3 regions of the Pantoea sp. E2023-21 genome follow, and region 2 is predicted to be linked to each of the others. Evidence: predicted binding sites of a transcription regulator. Region 2 holds the regulator's gene; each other region holds the start of a gene.

Region 1 (5,166 bases), 1.8 Mb from region 2:
CCACCAGCACTGCTAGCAGAATGACGACGGCTTTAACAATCATTTGGTAGTAAGACGATACGCCCATCAGATTCAGGCCGTTGTTGAGGAAACCGAGGATCAACGCACCAATCAGCGTGCCCATGATGCGGCCTTTGCCACCCGCCAGGCTGGTACCGCCCAGCACCACCGCAGCAATCGCATCCAGTTCATAACCGGTGCCCGCTGTCGGTTGTGCGGAAGAGAGACGCGCCACTTCGATGGTTCCGGCCAATGCCGCCAACATGCCGCACAGCGAATAAACGATAATTTTGACGCGATTAACGTTGATGCCCGACAAACGCGTGGCGGCTTCGTTGCCACCCAGCGCATAGATGTAACGACCGAGGCGCGTGTGATGCAGCATGTACCATGCCAGGCCGAACACCGCGACCATTAGCCACACCGGCGTGGGGATACCCAACGGGCGACCAATACCGAACCAACCAAACAGATCGGCGTTATCGTTGAAACCGGTGTTGATGGGGCTGCCGTTGGTGTACACCATGGTGACGCCGCGCAGCAGCAACATCATCACCAGCGTGGCGATGAAAGCCTGCACCTTGCCGCGCGCCACAATCACGCCGGTAATACCGCCAATCGCTGCTCCCAGCGCCAGCGAAGCCGCTACGGCCACCAGCGCATTCACTTCTAATCCAACGATCGATGCCGCCACCGCACCGGTCAGCGCCAGCAGCGATCCTACCGACAGATCAATGCCCGAAGTCAAAATCACCAGCGTCATCCCCACCGCCATAATGGCGTTGACCGACGTCTGCTGCAGAATGTTGAACATGTTGGCCAGCGTAAAGAAGTTCGGGCTCTGGCTGGCAACCACGGCGATCAGCACGATCAATGCAATCAGTGATTTCTGCTCCAGCAGCCAGGCTTTGCTGAACCAGCGACGGCTGGCGGGTAAGGTTTGGGTGCTCATACAACTAACTCCTCGCTGTGTTGCTTACCGACTGCCGCCGCCATCAGGGATTCCTGGGTAGCTTGCTCACGGGAAAATTCGCCACTCAGATGGCCTTCATGCATCACCATGATGCGGTCGCTCATGCCCAGCACTTCAGGCATTTCCGATGACACCAAAATGATGCTCAGCCCTTCGGCTTTAAACTGGTTAATTAACTGATAAATCTCTTTTTTTGCCCCGACATCGACGCCGCGTGTCGGCTCATCAAGAATCAGCACATCAGGACGCGTCATCAGGCCACGCGCAATCGCCACTTTCTGCTGATTCCCCCCCGACAGCAGGCCAATCGGCTGCTCCATCGACGGAGTTTTAACGTTGAACAGGCGAATAAAATCGCCCACCGCCAGCTGTTCGTCACTGTGTCTCAGGTTGCCCGCGCCGGTGCTGAAATAGCGCAGCGCGGTCAGCGACATGTTCTCTTTCACCGACATACCGAGCACCAAACCATCGCGTTTGCGATCTTCCGAGATATATACGATGCCGTTGGCGAGGCCATCCTGCGGAGAGCGGGTCACGATCTCACGGCCGTTCAGGGTCACTTTGCCTTTGCTGCGTGGCAGAGCGCCGTACAGCACTTTCATCAGTTCGGTACGTCCTGCGCCCATCAGACCGGATACGCCAAGGATTTCGCCTTTGCGCAGCGTAAAGCTGACGTCATCCACGCCCGGACCGCTGAGGTTTTCGACTCTTAAACGGATCTCACCCGGTTGTTGATCGATACGCGGATATTGATCTTCCAGTTTGCGGCCTACCATCATCTCGATCAGGCTCTCTTCGATGAGATCGCACACTGCGCGCTCGGCAATAAACTGCCCATCGCGGAACACGGTGACGTCATCGCAAATCTCGAAGATCTCTTTCATGCGGTGCGAGATATAGACAATGCCGCAGCCCTGCGCTTTCAGTTCATTGATCACGCGGAACAGCGACAGCGTTTCGGTATCGGTTAACGCATCAGTCGGTTCATCCATAATGATGACTTTCGATTCGAAACTGAGCACTTTGGCGATCTCGACCATCTGCTGATCGCCAATCGACAAATCGCCCACCAGCTTGTGGCTGTTGAAGCGCAGATTAAGGCGCTTTAACAGCGCATCCGCCGCGGCATACATCTTTTTCCATTCGATGCGGCCAAAACGGTTAACAAATTCACGGCCAAGGAAAATATTCTCGGCGACGGTCAGTTGCGGGATCAGGTTCAGTTCCTGATGGATAATGCCAATGCCCGCTTCCTGCGACGCTTTCGGGCCGGAGAAAGCGACATCCTTACCGAGCCACTGCATGGAGCCGGCATCCATGCTGTAAATGCCGGTCAGCACTTTCATCATGGTGGATTTGCCCGCACCGTTTTCGCCCACCAGCGCCATGACGCGTCCCGGATAGACGGCGAGCGATGCGCCATTCAGCGCCTTCACGCCCGGAAACGACTTTACAATCCCTTTGAGTTGCAATAACGGTTGCATAGCGGCCTCAGAAGGTCACGCCGGCGCTCAGGATGACATTCGCATACGGAGAACACTCTCCGCTGCGAATGACCGCCTGACTACGCTGCGTTTGTTGTTTGAATTGTTCATGGCTGGTGTAACGGATGGTGATGACATTCCCCTGGTGCTGTTGCAAGGCTTCGAGCACGGCGAGCAGTGCGCTATGGAGCTGCGGATTGTGCTGCTTAATCTCCTCCGCCATCAGGGCGCTTTCAACCTGCATCTCCTGCGTGACAACCTCAACCACCTGTAAAAATTCGGGCGTACCCGGCGTTAACGCCAGATCGATGCGCTGTGGACCAGCCGGAATTGGCAAGCCTGCATCAGCAATCGTCAGCGTATCGGTGTGCCCCAGGCGAGCAATCACATGAGAGACTTCAGCGTTTAACAAGCGACCTTTTTTCATTTCTTCCACTCCACAGCGAAACGTTTCGCTGATCGGGAGTGTATAAAATGCGCACGGCAACTCAATCACGGCATCACGGAAATGTGATCGCCATCGAAACGTTTCGCTTGTGCCAGAGAGAATTTGAGTTTGGAAGGGTTTTGGAGCCGCTCAGGCGGCTCCGGGGAAGGATTATGGCAGTTTACGTACCTGTTTCACGTCCAGTTCGATGGAGTTGAAATCTTTATCCAGTTCGCCGGTCAGTTCTACCTGATCCTTCGGCGAGACGGTCAATCCGTTCCAGCGTTTATGATCGATTTCGACCTTCATGGTGCCGGTAGCATCACGAAACTGATAATCCTCATCACCGATTTGCTTCTCAAGCGTACCGCGCACGGTGATCCAGCTATCGTCTTTCATCTCTTCGGCCTGTTTCACCGTGACAACGCTGGTGTTATCGGCTTTGAAACCACCGGATTTAACCTGTGCAGTTGGCGCATTCGGATCAACAAAACCGCCTTGCTGAGCAGCAAGAACCGGCGTGGCGGCCAGGGCGACAATCGCTAACAGAGCTGCGGACTTTTTCATATTTCACCTCTTTTCCATGAATGTGTCGGTTTACGGAAGCTATTTCACCATAAGGTTCTTAACAGGATCTTAAGAGAATGGCTTTTACGTACATTCATGAAAAATAGTCTATTTGCGGCTATTTTCCCTGTACAACAGGGATTGTGCTTCGTATAACACGGCTCAACACAAGGAGAACTGATGCGCATTTTACTGATCGAAGATGACACCTTGATTGGCGACGGTTTGAAAGTTGGGCTGACCAAGCTTGGCTTCAGCGTGGATTGGTTTGTCTCCGGCGAAGCCGGATTTCAGGCGCTAACGGCCGCGCCCTGGGATGCGGTGGTACTGGATCTGTCGCTGCCGGAACGCGATGGTCTGGATATCCTGCGTCAGTGGCGTCAGCAAGGACAAGACGTGCCGGTGCTAATTCTCACTGCACGTGATGCGCTCGATCAACGCGTGCAGGGATTGCAACTTGGTGCCGACGATTACCTGTGCAAGCCATTTGCGTTAACAGAAGTCGCGGCGCGCTTGCAGGCGCTGATCCGTCGTCGTCATGGGCAGCTGCAGCCAGAACTCAAACACGGCAAAGTAGTGATGGCACCCAACAGCCACAGCGTAATGTGCGATGGCGAAGCCGTCAGCCTGAAGAGCCGCGAACTGGCGCTACTGGAACTGTTTCTGCGCAATCCAGGCCGCGTGCTCACGCGCAGCCAGCTGGAAGAGAAGCTCTACAGCTGGGATGAAGATGTCTCTAGCAATGCGGTAGAAGTGCACATTCATCATCTACGCAAGAAACTCGGCAGCCAGTTTATCCGTACCGTACACGGCGTTGGTTATACGCTGGGAGCGGAGGAATGAGTCTGTTTCTGCGCCTCGCCATCGGCTTTGTGCTGTTGATTATGTTGTGCGGCGGACTTGCTGGTCTCAGCGCCTGGCATCAAACCCGCGATACGGTGAACGAGCTGTTTGATACCCAGCAAATGCTGTTTGCTAAACGCCTAATCACCCTTGATCCAACCGCGTTGCAGGACGTTACGCTGCCCAAAACTAAAGCGATCCTGCGCCATCATCGTGGCGAGCAGGATGATGATGCGCTGGCGTTTGCCATTTTCAGCGCCGAAGGCCAGCCGCTATTAAACGACGGTGAAAATGGTCGCGATCTGCAGTTTGATCAGCAGCGCGATGGCTTTGTTGATGGCCAGCTGCGTGACGATAATGACAGCTGGCGCTTAGTGTGGCTGACCTCTGAGGATAAGCGTTATCGCGTGGTGGTCGGGCAAGAGTGGGAATACCGCGATGATATGACGCGCGATCTGGCGCTCAGCAGCCTGCTGCCGTGGCTGATCGCCATGCCGTTTATGCTGCTGTTGCTACTGTTGCTGGTGTGGTTTGAGCTGCGCCCGTTGAAACGCCTCACGCTTTCACTGCATCAGCGTGCACCGGATGATGCTACGCCATTGCCGGACACGCGCTTGCCCAAAGAGGTGAAGCCGCTGGTGGTGGCGCTTAATGGCTTGTTCAGTCGTATGGCGCATTTGGTGCAGCGCGAACGTCGCTTTACCTCCGATGCCGCCCATGAACTGCGCAGCCCATTGGCGGCGCTGCGGGTGCAAAGTGAAGTAATTCAGCTGGCCGATGATGATGAGGCGATGCGCAAACGTGCCATTCAGCAACTGGATAGCGGCATTGCGCGCGCCACGCGGTTGGTAGATCAGCTTTTAACACTGTCC
Region 2 (5,166 bases):
AATCGCCATGTTTGTTAAGTCAATTCATGACAAATAACATTTTCATATCATTAATTGGCATTAATAAATTAATAATTAGCAATAGTTTCGCTGGGTTAACCAGCTGAAATCGCTCATTTTTGCTACAGAATCAATCTGGTAACATATTAATGGAAAAAGGCCTTACCTTTTGGAAAAAAAGTGGATTAGAATTGCCTCGGCGCTGGTCACTTGATCAGATTTCTCTCACTTTGCCGCAGTCTGTGTTCATTCAGCCTGCTTAACCTGTAACCGGATTATGCGTCTACTAATTACGCTTTTCATACTGGCTTTAGCCCAACTGTTCTTTAATGTGGCTGCTGCATCTCCGCATGCACCCGTTAATGCCAGCTCGCTCAAAGCAGAGAAAAAGAGCGCACGTGAAGACGAGCGCCGCAAACGACGTCCGGTGAAAACCACCACAAAAAAATCGCGCCTGACTGCTGTCCAAAAATTCAAACTAAAAAAACAGACCAAAACAGAAACCGCGCTGCACAAAACCACCAGCAAAAAATCCCCGCTGAAACTTACCGCTAAGAAATACGGTCATCAACGCCTGGTGAAGAAATCTCCCGAAGTGGTGGTTGATGACGAAGCGGTTGCGCTTACCGGCATTAAAATGAGTAAGTCGCACCGCCAGCGTTATCAAAAAGCGCGTGAAACGGCGATGACCAAATTAATGGGGCAACTCGGTAAACCTTATCAATGGGGCGGCACCTCGCCACATACCGGTTTCGACTGCAGTGGATTGGTCTGGTACGCCTATAAAGATCTGGTGAAATTCAAATTTCCGCGCACCGCCAATGAGATGTATCACTTGCGTGATGCTTCCCCGATCAAACGTGAAATGCTGGAGAAAGGGGATCTGGTGTTCTTCCGCATTAACAATCGCGGCACCGCTGATCATGTTGGCGTTTATCTCGGCAACGGCAAATTCATTCAGTCGCCGCGTACCGGCAAAGATATTCAGATTAGCGCTTTGGGAGAGGATTACTGGCAGAAACACTATGTGGGCGCGCGTCGTATGATGACGCCAAAAACCATTCGCTAATTGTTGCGCAACAAACAGAAAAAAGCCGGATGCTGCACACAGCTCCGGCTTTTTTGTTAATGCATGATCGCGGTAAAACTGAAGGCGATAATCATCAACAGTGCGCCAACAGTGGTCATTAGCGCCAGCTTCAGGTCAGTATTCATCACAACTCCTTAGTCACACAATTAATGGGGTTAACGCGATTTTCGCACAGCAATCGGCAAAAATCTCGTGTTATCCGCGCGGGCTTGTTAGAATCGCCGCCTTTCGTTGCGCAACAGATTTTGCGCGTGCTGTATTTTCAGCATAATGAAGTGATTTCGTCTGCTATAACACCCCGTTTTGCCCGCCTTTTGGGCTGTAAAAGCGTTAGCAGACGCAAACGTTTAACAATATACTTATCAGTGAGTTGCGATAAGCCCAGGAGTACCATTTTCATGGCAACAATTAAAGATGTCGCAAAACGCGCAGGTGTCTCAACCACCACGGTTTCGCATGTCATCAACAAAACGCGTTTCGTTGCGGAAGAAACGCGTAACGCCGTATGGGAAGCGATCAAACAATTACACTACTCGCCAAGTGCCGTGGCGCGTAGTCTCAAAGTGAATCACACCAAAACCTTAGGTCTGCTGGCAACGTCCAGTGAAGCGCCCTATTTTGCTGAAATTATCGAAGCGGTGGAGAATCGTTGTTTCGAACGCGGCTATACGTTGATTCTCGGCAATGCGCACAACGATCTGCAAAAACAGCGCGCCTATCTGTCGATGATGGCGCAAAAGCGCGTCGATGGTTTGCTGGTGATGTGTTCTGAATATCCGGACGATTTACTGCAAATGTTGGAAGAGAACCGCAATATCCCGATGGTCGTCATGGATTGGGGTGCTTCGCGCGGTGATTTTACCGATACGGTGCAGGACAACGCGTTTCAAGGCGGCTATCTCGCCGGGCGTTATCTGATTGAACGTGGCCATCGCGATATTGGTGCCATCCCTGGCCAGATGGAGCGCAACACCGGCGGCGGACGTCACGCAGGATTTCTGCAGGCGATGAACGAAGCAGGCATTACAGTGCGCCCAGAATGGGTGGTTCAGGGCGACTTTGAACCTGAATCCGGTTATCAGGCAATGCAGCAGATTCTTAACCAGAAACAGCGCCCAACCGCCGTGTTCTGCGGCGGCGATATTATGGCGATGGGCGCAATTTGTGCCGCCGATGAGATGGGTTTGCGTGTACCGCAAGATATCTCGGTGATTGGTTACGATAACGTGCGCAACGCGCGCTATTTCACGCCTGCGCTGACCACCGTACACCAGCCTAAAGCCGAACTGGGTGAAAAAGCGCTGGAAATGCTGTTGGATCGCATCACCAGCAAACGTGAAGATCCACAAACCATCGAGGTTCAGCCTACGCTGATTGAACGTCGTTCAGTGGCGTACGGCCCATTCCGCGATTATCGCCGCTAAGCTGACACTTCGCTGAGCCATTCGTGGTTCAGCGTTTCAGCATCCCCCAGATAAGCCAGTAACCACTCAAGCGCCGGCGACGTGCGTTGTTCAGCCCAGCTGACGCAGCACGGACTATCAGGAAAGGCTTGCGGCAGCGACAGTTCGACCAATTTATGACTGTCCAGCAGCGGACGCGCCAAATGGCCCGGCACCATTCCAACGCACAATCCTGCCAACAAACACGCCATCCCGGTTTCCCATTCTGGCACCACCAGCCGCCGCTGATTATCTAGCGTCCAGGTCATACGGCGCGGCAATGCACGCGACGTATCTTCCAGCACCAGAGATGGCCACGCTCGCAACGTTTCATCATCCAGTTCAGTGCTGTTAACCAGTGGATGATCCGGGCTGACCACACAACGCCAATTCAGCGCGCCCATATCCTGAAACGCAAAACGTCCACCGACGGGAATTGCCTGCGTGGCGCCAATCGCGACATCTACCCGGCCATCGGCTAATGCATCCCACACTCCGTTAAACACTTCGTAGCTGATAATCAACTCCATATCGGGAAAATGACGATAGAAGTCCTTCACTAATTGCCGCGTGCGCTGCGGTTTTACAATGCAGTCAACCGCGATACTCAATTCACCGCGCCAGCCATTCGCCAGTTGTTGACACTGCCTACGCGTTGCCAGCATTTTTTTGATAACAGATCGCCCTTCACGAACGAAGTGCTCGCCGGCTGGTGTCATGACCACTTCGCGATGCTGGCGCTCAAACAGCGGTACCGCCAACCAGGTTTCCAGCTGACGCACGGTATAGCTGACGGCAGAAGGCACGCGATGCAGCTCCTGCGCGGCCGCGCTAAAACTGCCGGTGCGCGCCACGGCATCCACCACTTCAAGCGCATATTCTGACCACATATTTTTGCCTTCAAAAAATTTAACAGCTCCATGCAAATATTAGCGTTTCACAAAGCGCGTTGCATCCTTTTACACTCCCGGCGTTCAACCTGCCCAAAAGAGAATCAACATGTTGTCGTCTAAAGCATTTATGCCTTATCTCGCCGTGCTCAGCATGCTCGGCTTTCTTGCCACGGATATGTATTTACCCGCCTTTGGCGATATGCAGCGTGATTTTGCTAGCGCACCCGGCACTATCAGCGCCAGCTTAAGTCTGTTTCTCGGCGGTTTTGCCTGTGCACAGGTATTTTGGGGGCCGCTGTCGGATCGTTATGGACGTAAACCGATTTTACTGGCGGGTTTAGCCATCTTCGCCCTCGGCTGCCTGGGTATGCTTTGGGTAACCGACGTACGCCTGATGTTGGCGCTGCGCTTTGTGCAGGCCATTGGCGTGTGTGCTGCAGCCGTGAGCTGGCAGGCGTTGGTGGTAGATCACTATCCAAAAGCCAAAGCGAATAAAGTGTTTGCAACGATTATGCCGCTGGTTGCGCTGTCTCCTGCGCTGGCACCACTGCTTGGCGCCTGGCTTATCAGCCACTTCCACTGGCGCAGCATCTTTATCACGCTGACATTGGTCGCGGTGGTACTGCTGATCGGTACGCTGCAGTTAACGTCGGCTAAGCGCGAAAAAGTGGCCGGTGGTACACAACCTGGCTGGTTAACCTTACTGGGCACGCGCGTCTATAGCGGTAACGTCTTGATCTATTCTGCTTGCTCGGCGAGTTTCTTCGCCTGGCTGACGGGATCACCTTTCATTCTCGCCGCTGCTGGCCTGACACCGGGCGATATTGGCCTGAGTTATATTCCGCAGACTATTGCGTTTTTAATTGGCGGTTTTGGCTGTCGCACGCTGTTAAATCGTTATCAAGGTGCACAACTGTTGCCATGGTTGCTGGTGCTGTATAGCCTGAGCATCCTGAGCCTGTTTGTTATCGCCTTAATGCCTTCAGCGCCGCTGTTCGTATTACTCATGCCATTCTGCGGCATGGCGCTGGCCAATGGCGCGATCTATCCGATTGTGGTTGCCAGCGCATTAGCGCCCTTCCCGCACGCCACCGGCAAAGCGGCCGGATTACAGAACTTGTTCCAGTTAGGATTGTGCTTTGTCGCCAGCCTGTTGGTCTCTGCTGGCCTTGAGCAAGCGCTGTTTAACACGACTTTAGTGATGGTGGCCACCGTGGTACTGGCGTGGGCGGGGTTTGTCTGCCAGCGAGCAGTAAACGCACAAAGTGATATTGCCCACACTTCCCGTCCCTGCGAAGATAATCATTAAGGCAACGATTTTCGTTAGCAAACTAACGATCACCCGTTGAATATTGACCCACGTGAGCATATACTCAGTGGGTCAGTAATTCTGTATTAAATCAATAATATAAATGTAATACCTTTAGCGACCCTGTCGCGGGATGGCGTCTGCACGATACTCCAGTGTTACGTCCAACTTTTCTATTCAAATTCATACCTCTGTAAAACGTCGGATTTTTGGCGCACGGGTTTTCCGTGAGTTCTCTCACAGGTCTTGGGAAATTGGCTATTCTTTTTCTCAGGTTCAGATCGGAAGGTGATGGAGAAGCTATGAGTTCATCTGTTATAGAAGAAGTGAGCCTTGAAGAAAACCACTGGTATCGGATCGTCAATGAACTGCTAGAGCGCGCAGATATTGCAGTTAATGGCACTCGTCCCTGGGATATTCAGGTAAAGCATC
Region 3 (5,166 bases), 1.0 Mb from region 2:
TAGTGCCTTGCAGCAGACCAATATTTTTGCCTTTGAGCGATTCAATGGTTGGCTTCAGCGTGGAGCCTTTTGGCGCCACTAAGCGAGCATTCGCCGCGTAGAGTTTTTCAGAGAAGTTGATCTCTTCCTGACGCTTTTCGGTGATAGAGAGAGAAGAGATGATGGCGTCGATTTTCTTCGCTTTCAGCGACGGGATCAGCGCATCGAAATCACTTTCCACATAAGTACATTTAGTCTTGATACGCTTACAAATTTCGTTCGCCAGATCGATATCAAAGCCCACCAGCTGGCCTTGCGCGTTCTTAGATTCGAATGGCGGATAAGTCGGGTCAGTTCCGATGCGCAACGACTGCGGCACAGCGGCGAAGACACTCGCGCTGCTTGCCATTGCCAGCATCAGAGAAAGAGCCAAAACTCGCTTTTTCATAGGTAACCCTCAAGTGAAGTGCTTATTGTTATGTGGTGCGTGATGTGTTGGTTTGCGCTGTAAGATGTGCACATTTCATGCCAGTTCTGTGAATCGGCTAAACGCTGCGCAAGCGCACTAAATACTGCGCCCGTGAGCGGCGCAAGCACTTAGTTTGTGAGGGAAATATAACAGCGGTGTGAGGAAGAAAAAGCGACATTGTTAACTTTTGGTGCACAAGATGCACGAAGAGTGATCGCGCACGCGAATTTGCACACCAACAGTGCATTAATGCACCATTATGCGCCACTCCAGCGCGTGAAAAGATCTTCTGGCAGCTCAATATCGAACTGATCGAGCACGCGATTAACCGTTTGATCGACTAAATCGCCAATCGATTGGGGACGGTGATAGAACGCCGGCACCGGCGGCATAATCAGTGCACCTAGCTCAGCTGCCGTGGTCATCATGCGCAGATGTCCTAAATGCAGCGGCGTTTCGCGCACGCACAGCACCAGCTTACGCTGCTCTTTTAACACCACATCAGCGGCGCGGGTCAGCAAACTGTCGCTGTAACTGTGGACAATGCCTGAGAGCGTTTTCATGGAGCAAGGAGCAATCGCCATACCGAGGGTTTTGTAAGAACCGGATGAGATGCTGGCGGCGATATCGCGTACGTCATGCACCACATCGGCCATCGCTTGCACCTCACGCAGGCTGAAATCGGTCTCCAGCGCCAGCGTTTGCCGCGCCGCGGGACTGACCACCAAATGGGTTTCCACTTCCGCCAGCGGTTGCAGCACTTGCAACATGCGCACACCATAGATCGCGCCGCTGGCGCCGGAAATTCCAATGATCAGTCGTTTCATCATTTAGCCTTGCTCGTTCAGATTGCGGCAATGATAGCGGCTCGCTGAGCAAAAATACAAAAACAAACAGGGCGGGATTGCGCCCGCCCTGCTTTTACTCTGTCACCACGTTCGGCTTAGCCTTCGTTGTGCAGCTCCAGGCCTTCTACTTCTGTCTGACGCGCGATGGCTTTGGAATCGTCATTACGCAGCGACTGCAGATACTCAAGGTACTGTTGATCGACATCTTTAGTGACATAAATGCCGTTGAATACCGAGCACTCGAACTGGGCAATATCCGGATTCTCTTCGCGCACGGCTTCGATCAGATCGTCCAGATCCTGGAAAATCAACGCATCGGCTTTAATCAGCTGGCGAATCTCTTCCACTTCACGCCCGTGCGCAATCAGTTCCGTCGCGCTTGGCATGTCGATGCCGTAAACGTTCGGGAAACGAATTTCCGGTGCTGCTGAAGCCAGGTAAACCCGTTTCGCACCGGCTTCACGCGCCATTTCGATAATCTGTTCCGAAGTGGTGCCGCGCACGATGGAGTCATCCACCAGCAACACGTTCTTATCACGGAACTCAGCGCGGTTGGCGTTCAGCTTACGGCGTACCGCGCTGCGACGCAGCTGCTGGCCCGGCATAATGAAGGTACGGCCAACGTAGCGGTTTTTCACAAATCCCTGACGATACGGCTTGTCGAGGATACGCGCGATTTCCAGCGCGATATCGGTTGAAGTTTCCGGAATCGGAATCACCACATCGATATCCAGATCTTCCCACTCGCGGGCGATTTTATCGCCCAGCTTGGTGCCCATGCGCACGCGCGCGCTGTACACCGAAATTTTGTCGAGGAACGAATCCGGACGGGCAAAATAGACGTACTCGAACAGGCACGGGTTGGTTTTCGGGTTCTCCGCGCATTGACGCGTAGAGAGCTGGCCTTGCTCGGTGATGTACACCGCTTCACCTGGTGCCACGTCACGGATGAATTCGAAGCCCAGCGTATCCAGTGCGACGCTTTCCGACGCCACCATGTATTCAGTGCGGCCATCGGCGATCACGCGCTTGCCCAGCACGAGCGGACGAATACCGTTTGGATCGCGGAAGGCGACCATACCGTGTCCGATAATCATTGATACCACTGCGTAAGCGCCGCGCACCTGCTGATGCACCGCCGCCACCGCAGCAAAAATGTTGTCAGCTTCCAGCGGATAGTGCTGAAAACGGTCCAGCTCCTGCGCGAAGATGTTCAGCAGGATTTCGGAATCAGAGGTGGTATTAACGTGACGGCGACCCGTTTCGAACAGCTGTTTACGCAGTTCATGGGCGTTGGTCAGGTTGCCGTTATGCGCCAACGTGATGCCATAAGGGGAGTTCACGTAGAAAGGCTGCGCTTCAGAGGCGCTGGAGCTGCCTGCCGTTGGATAGCGCACGTGACCAATCCCGATGTTGCCCTGCAGACGCTGCATATGGCGTGCTTCGAACACATCGCTGACCAGACCGTTAGCTTTACGCAAACGGAAGCAGTTAATAGCATCGATGGTACAAATGCCGGCGGCATCCTGCCCGCGGTGCTGAAGCACCGTTAACGCGTCATAGATTGACTGGTTTACTGGCATGAAACCGGTGATACCAACAATACCGCACATATTGTCATTTCCTCATTAGCCGCACTCCCGATGGTGTCACCGGGGTAAAAAACTCGACGTGCTTTTCAGGTAATCGAAAAACCACCTGATGATGTAACTGAACTGGGGAATGAGTTGCGACTGTTGCCAGTCAGGACTTTTGGAAAAGCCGGTGAATGTATCGAGAAAGAACAGCATAGCAGACACGATCAGCACGCCACGCAACGCCCCGAAACAGACCCCCAACACCCTGTCGGTTCCCGACAAGCCAGTTTTTTCAACCAGCGAGCCGATCACATAGTTCACGATGGCACCCACAATCAGGGTGGCAACGAATAACACCGCGATAGCGATGCCGTTGCGAACCAGTTCGTCGTCAAAACCCGTAAACCAGACTGCAAGGTAGGCGTAATAATGACTGGCGACAAAAAACGCACATCCCCAGGTAACGAGAGATAAGGCTTCCCGGACAAACCCACGAATCAGGCTGACCAGAGCCGAAAAACCAACTACCGCAATAATGACGTAATCAATCCAGATCATGAACTCTTCCAGCCCAGTGCTATCGCACCCCTGCATCCAGTTCGGGGCGCATTCTAACAGAAAAAGAAAACGTTTGCGTAGGGTTTTCCGGTTCTGTTTCCGCAAAAAGGGCGATGAAAAAAACTTTCCTCGCCCTGTGTGTTATCAGCGATTTAATCCACTGATATTTAATAATTTTATTGCCGCGCTTCGCTACAAAATTTTTGTAAAGCCGCGCCTTTTTCTGCCATCGGCGCGGCTTATCAGCGCTTTATCGCGCGCTATACGGTTTCACCACGCCACCGAGGCCGGAGATACTTTGCAGTTCGCTCAGCGAACCTTGCAGCTTCGCTTTATTGGCATCCGGACCGACATAAATACGGGTGATTTGTCCCTGCACCGGCGTGGACGGCACGGTGAAGGCGCGATAACCAGAGAGACGCAGCTGCGCCACAATCTCGCTCACTTTTGCCGCGTTCTTCAACGCACCCAACTGCACAACAAATGCCTGACCGGCTGGCGCTGCGGGTTCGCTCTGCTTCGGCGTTTCCACCGGTTTAGGCTGTTCCACCAGCTTCGGCTGCTCAACCGGTTTCGGCTTCGGTTGCTCAACCGGTTTTGGCTTCGCTTGCTCAACCGGCTTCGGTTTCGGCTGCTCGACCGGTTTTGGCTTCGGCTGTTCAACCGGTTTCGGTTGGATTTGCTGATGCACCGGCGGCGGCGTTACCACGCTTGGCTCGCTATTCTGCGTCGGCTGGGCGCTGCCATTAGTGGCAGTTTTACCCCCGTTTTGACTCTGCGCCGCACCTGCCCCTTCTGGCGGCTGTGCGGGTAGAGGTTGGGTTACCGGCGGCACCATTTCGCTATCCTGCTGATCGTCCGGTTTTGGCACCAGCGGAATCGCCGCGAACTCTTCTTTATAATGCTTTTTCTTTCCGTCCAGCAGGCCGGGCAACACGATGACACCGATCGCCACCAGAATGACCGTACCGACTAAGCGATTTTGGAACTTACTTGCCACTGCCGTTCTCCGCTGCCATCGATTCCATAACCTGCGCTACGGTGTGAAAAGAGCCACACACCAGAATCACATCTTCGGGACGCGCCTGCTGACGCGCCGCTTGCCAGGCTGCATCAACGTTGCTGTAAGGCACGCCGCCATCCACATGCGCCAGCAGCTCATCGGCTGAGGCACCGCGTGGGCCATCAAGCGGCGCGCAATACCAGCGATCAACCTGCGGCGCCAGCGCCGCCAACGTGCCCGCGATATCTTTGTCGTGCAGCATGCCAACCACCGCATGCACTTCCCCGCTGTGCGCCTCTTCAGCCAGACGCGAAGCCAGATAGTAAGCGGCATGCGGATTGTGCGCCACATCGAGAATCACGCGCGGCGCTTCGCTGACGGTCTGGAAACGTCCCGGCAGAATAGCCAGCGGCAGATGCTGACGAATAATCGCTTCGCTTACCGTCAAACCTGACGCACGCAGCGCGGTAAGTGCGGTCGCAGCATTGGGTAACGGCACCTGCGGCAGCGGTAAATCACGCAGTTCACCGTGCGCATCCTGCAACGTCCAGCTGGCGCCGGTTTGCTGCCATTGCCAGTCGCGATTACGTTGCAGCAGCACGGCGCCCTTCTCAGCCGCGACCTGCGCGATGGTACCCGGCATGTCGGCTTCACCGACTACCGCCGGTTTACCTGCGCGGAACACCCCGGCTTTTTCCCGGCCGATGCTTTCACGATCCGGACCGAGCCAAT

What was found. The regulator PurR, encoded in region 2, represses purine synthesis genes. The targets are predictions, from matches to a motif close to CANGCAAACGTTTGCNTG.
Region 1: rbsD (D-ribose pyranase) is a predicted target of PurR. The motif match lies at 2,898-2,915, and genes of this name have one in related genera.
Region 3: cvpA (colicin V production protein) is a predicted target of PurR. The motif match lies at 3,494-3,511, and genes of this name have one in related genera.

The regions. Positions count from the first base shown of each region.
Region 1 is NZ_CP195344.1:3,215,363-3,220,528, forward strand. It holds gene rbsC (ribose ABC transporter permease) at 1-952, opposite strand, end outside; gene rbsA (ribose ABC transporter ATP-binding protein RbsA) at 949-2,457, opposite strand; gene rbsD (D-ribose pyranase) at 2,465-2,884, opposite strand; gene ACRQ84_RS15160 (YgiW/YdeI family stress tolerance OB fold protein) at 3,056-3,451, opposite strand; gene qseB (quorum sensing response regulator transcription factor QseB) at 3,632-4,294, shown strand; gene qseC (quorum sensing histidine kinase QseC) at 4,291-5,166, shown strand, end outside.
Region 2 is NZ_CP195344.1:915,803-920,968, reverse strand. It holds gene ACRQ84_RS04425 (C40 family peptidase) at 278-1,069, shown strand; gene ACRQ84_RS04420 (cytochrome bd-I oxidase subunit CydH) at 1,126-1,215, opposite strand; gene purR (HTH-type transcriptional repressor PurR) at 1,489-2,514, shown strand; gene punR (DNA-binding transcriptional activator PunR) at 2,511-3,422, opposite strand; gene punC (purine nucleoside transporter PunC) at 3,532-4,734, shown strand; gene cfa (cyclopropane fatty acyl phospholipid synthase) at 5,037-5,166, shown strand, end outside.
Region 3 is NZ_CP195344.1:1,932,438-1,937,603, forward strand. It holds gene argT (lysine/arginine/ornithine ABC transporter substrate-binding protein ArgT) at 1-427, opposite strand, end outside; gene ACRQ84_RS09090 (UbiX family flavin prenyltransferase) at 706-1,275, opposite strand; gene purF (amidophosphoribosyltransferase) at 1,392-2,909, opposite strand; gene cvpA (colicin V production protein) at 2,946-3,431, opposite strand; gene dedD (cell division protein DedD) at 3,682-4,431, opposite strand; gene folC (bifunctional tetrahydrofolate synthase/dihydrofolate synthase) at 4,421-5,166, opposite strand, start outside.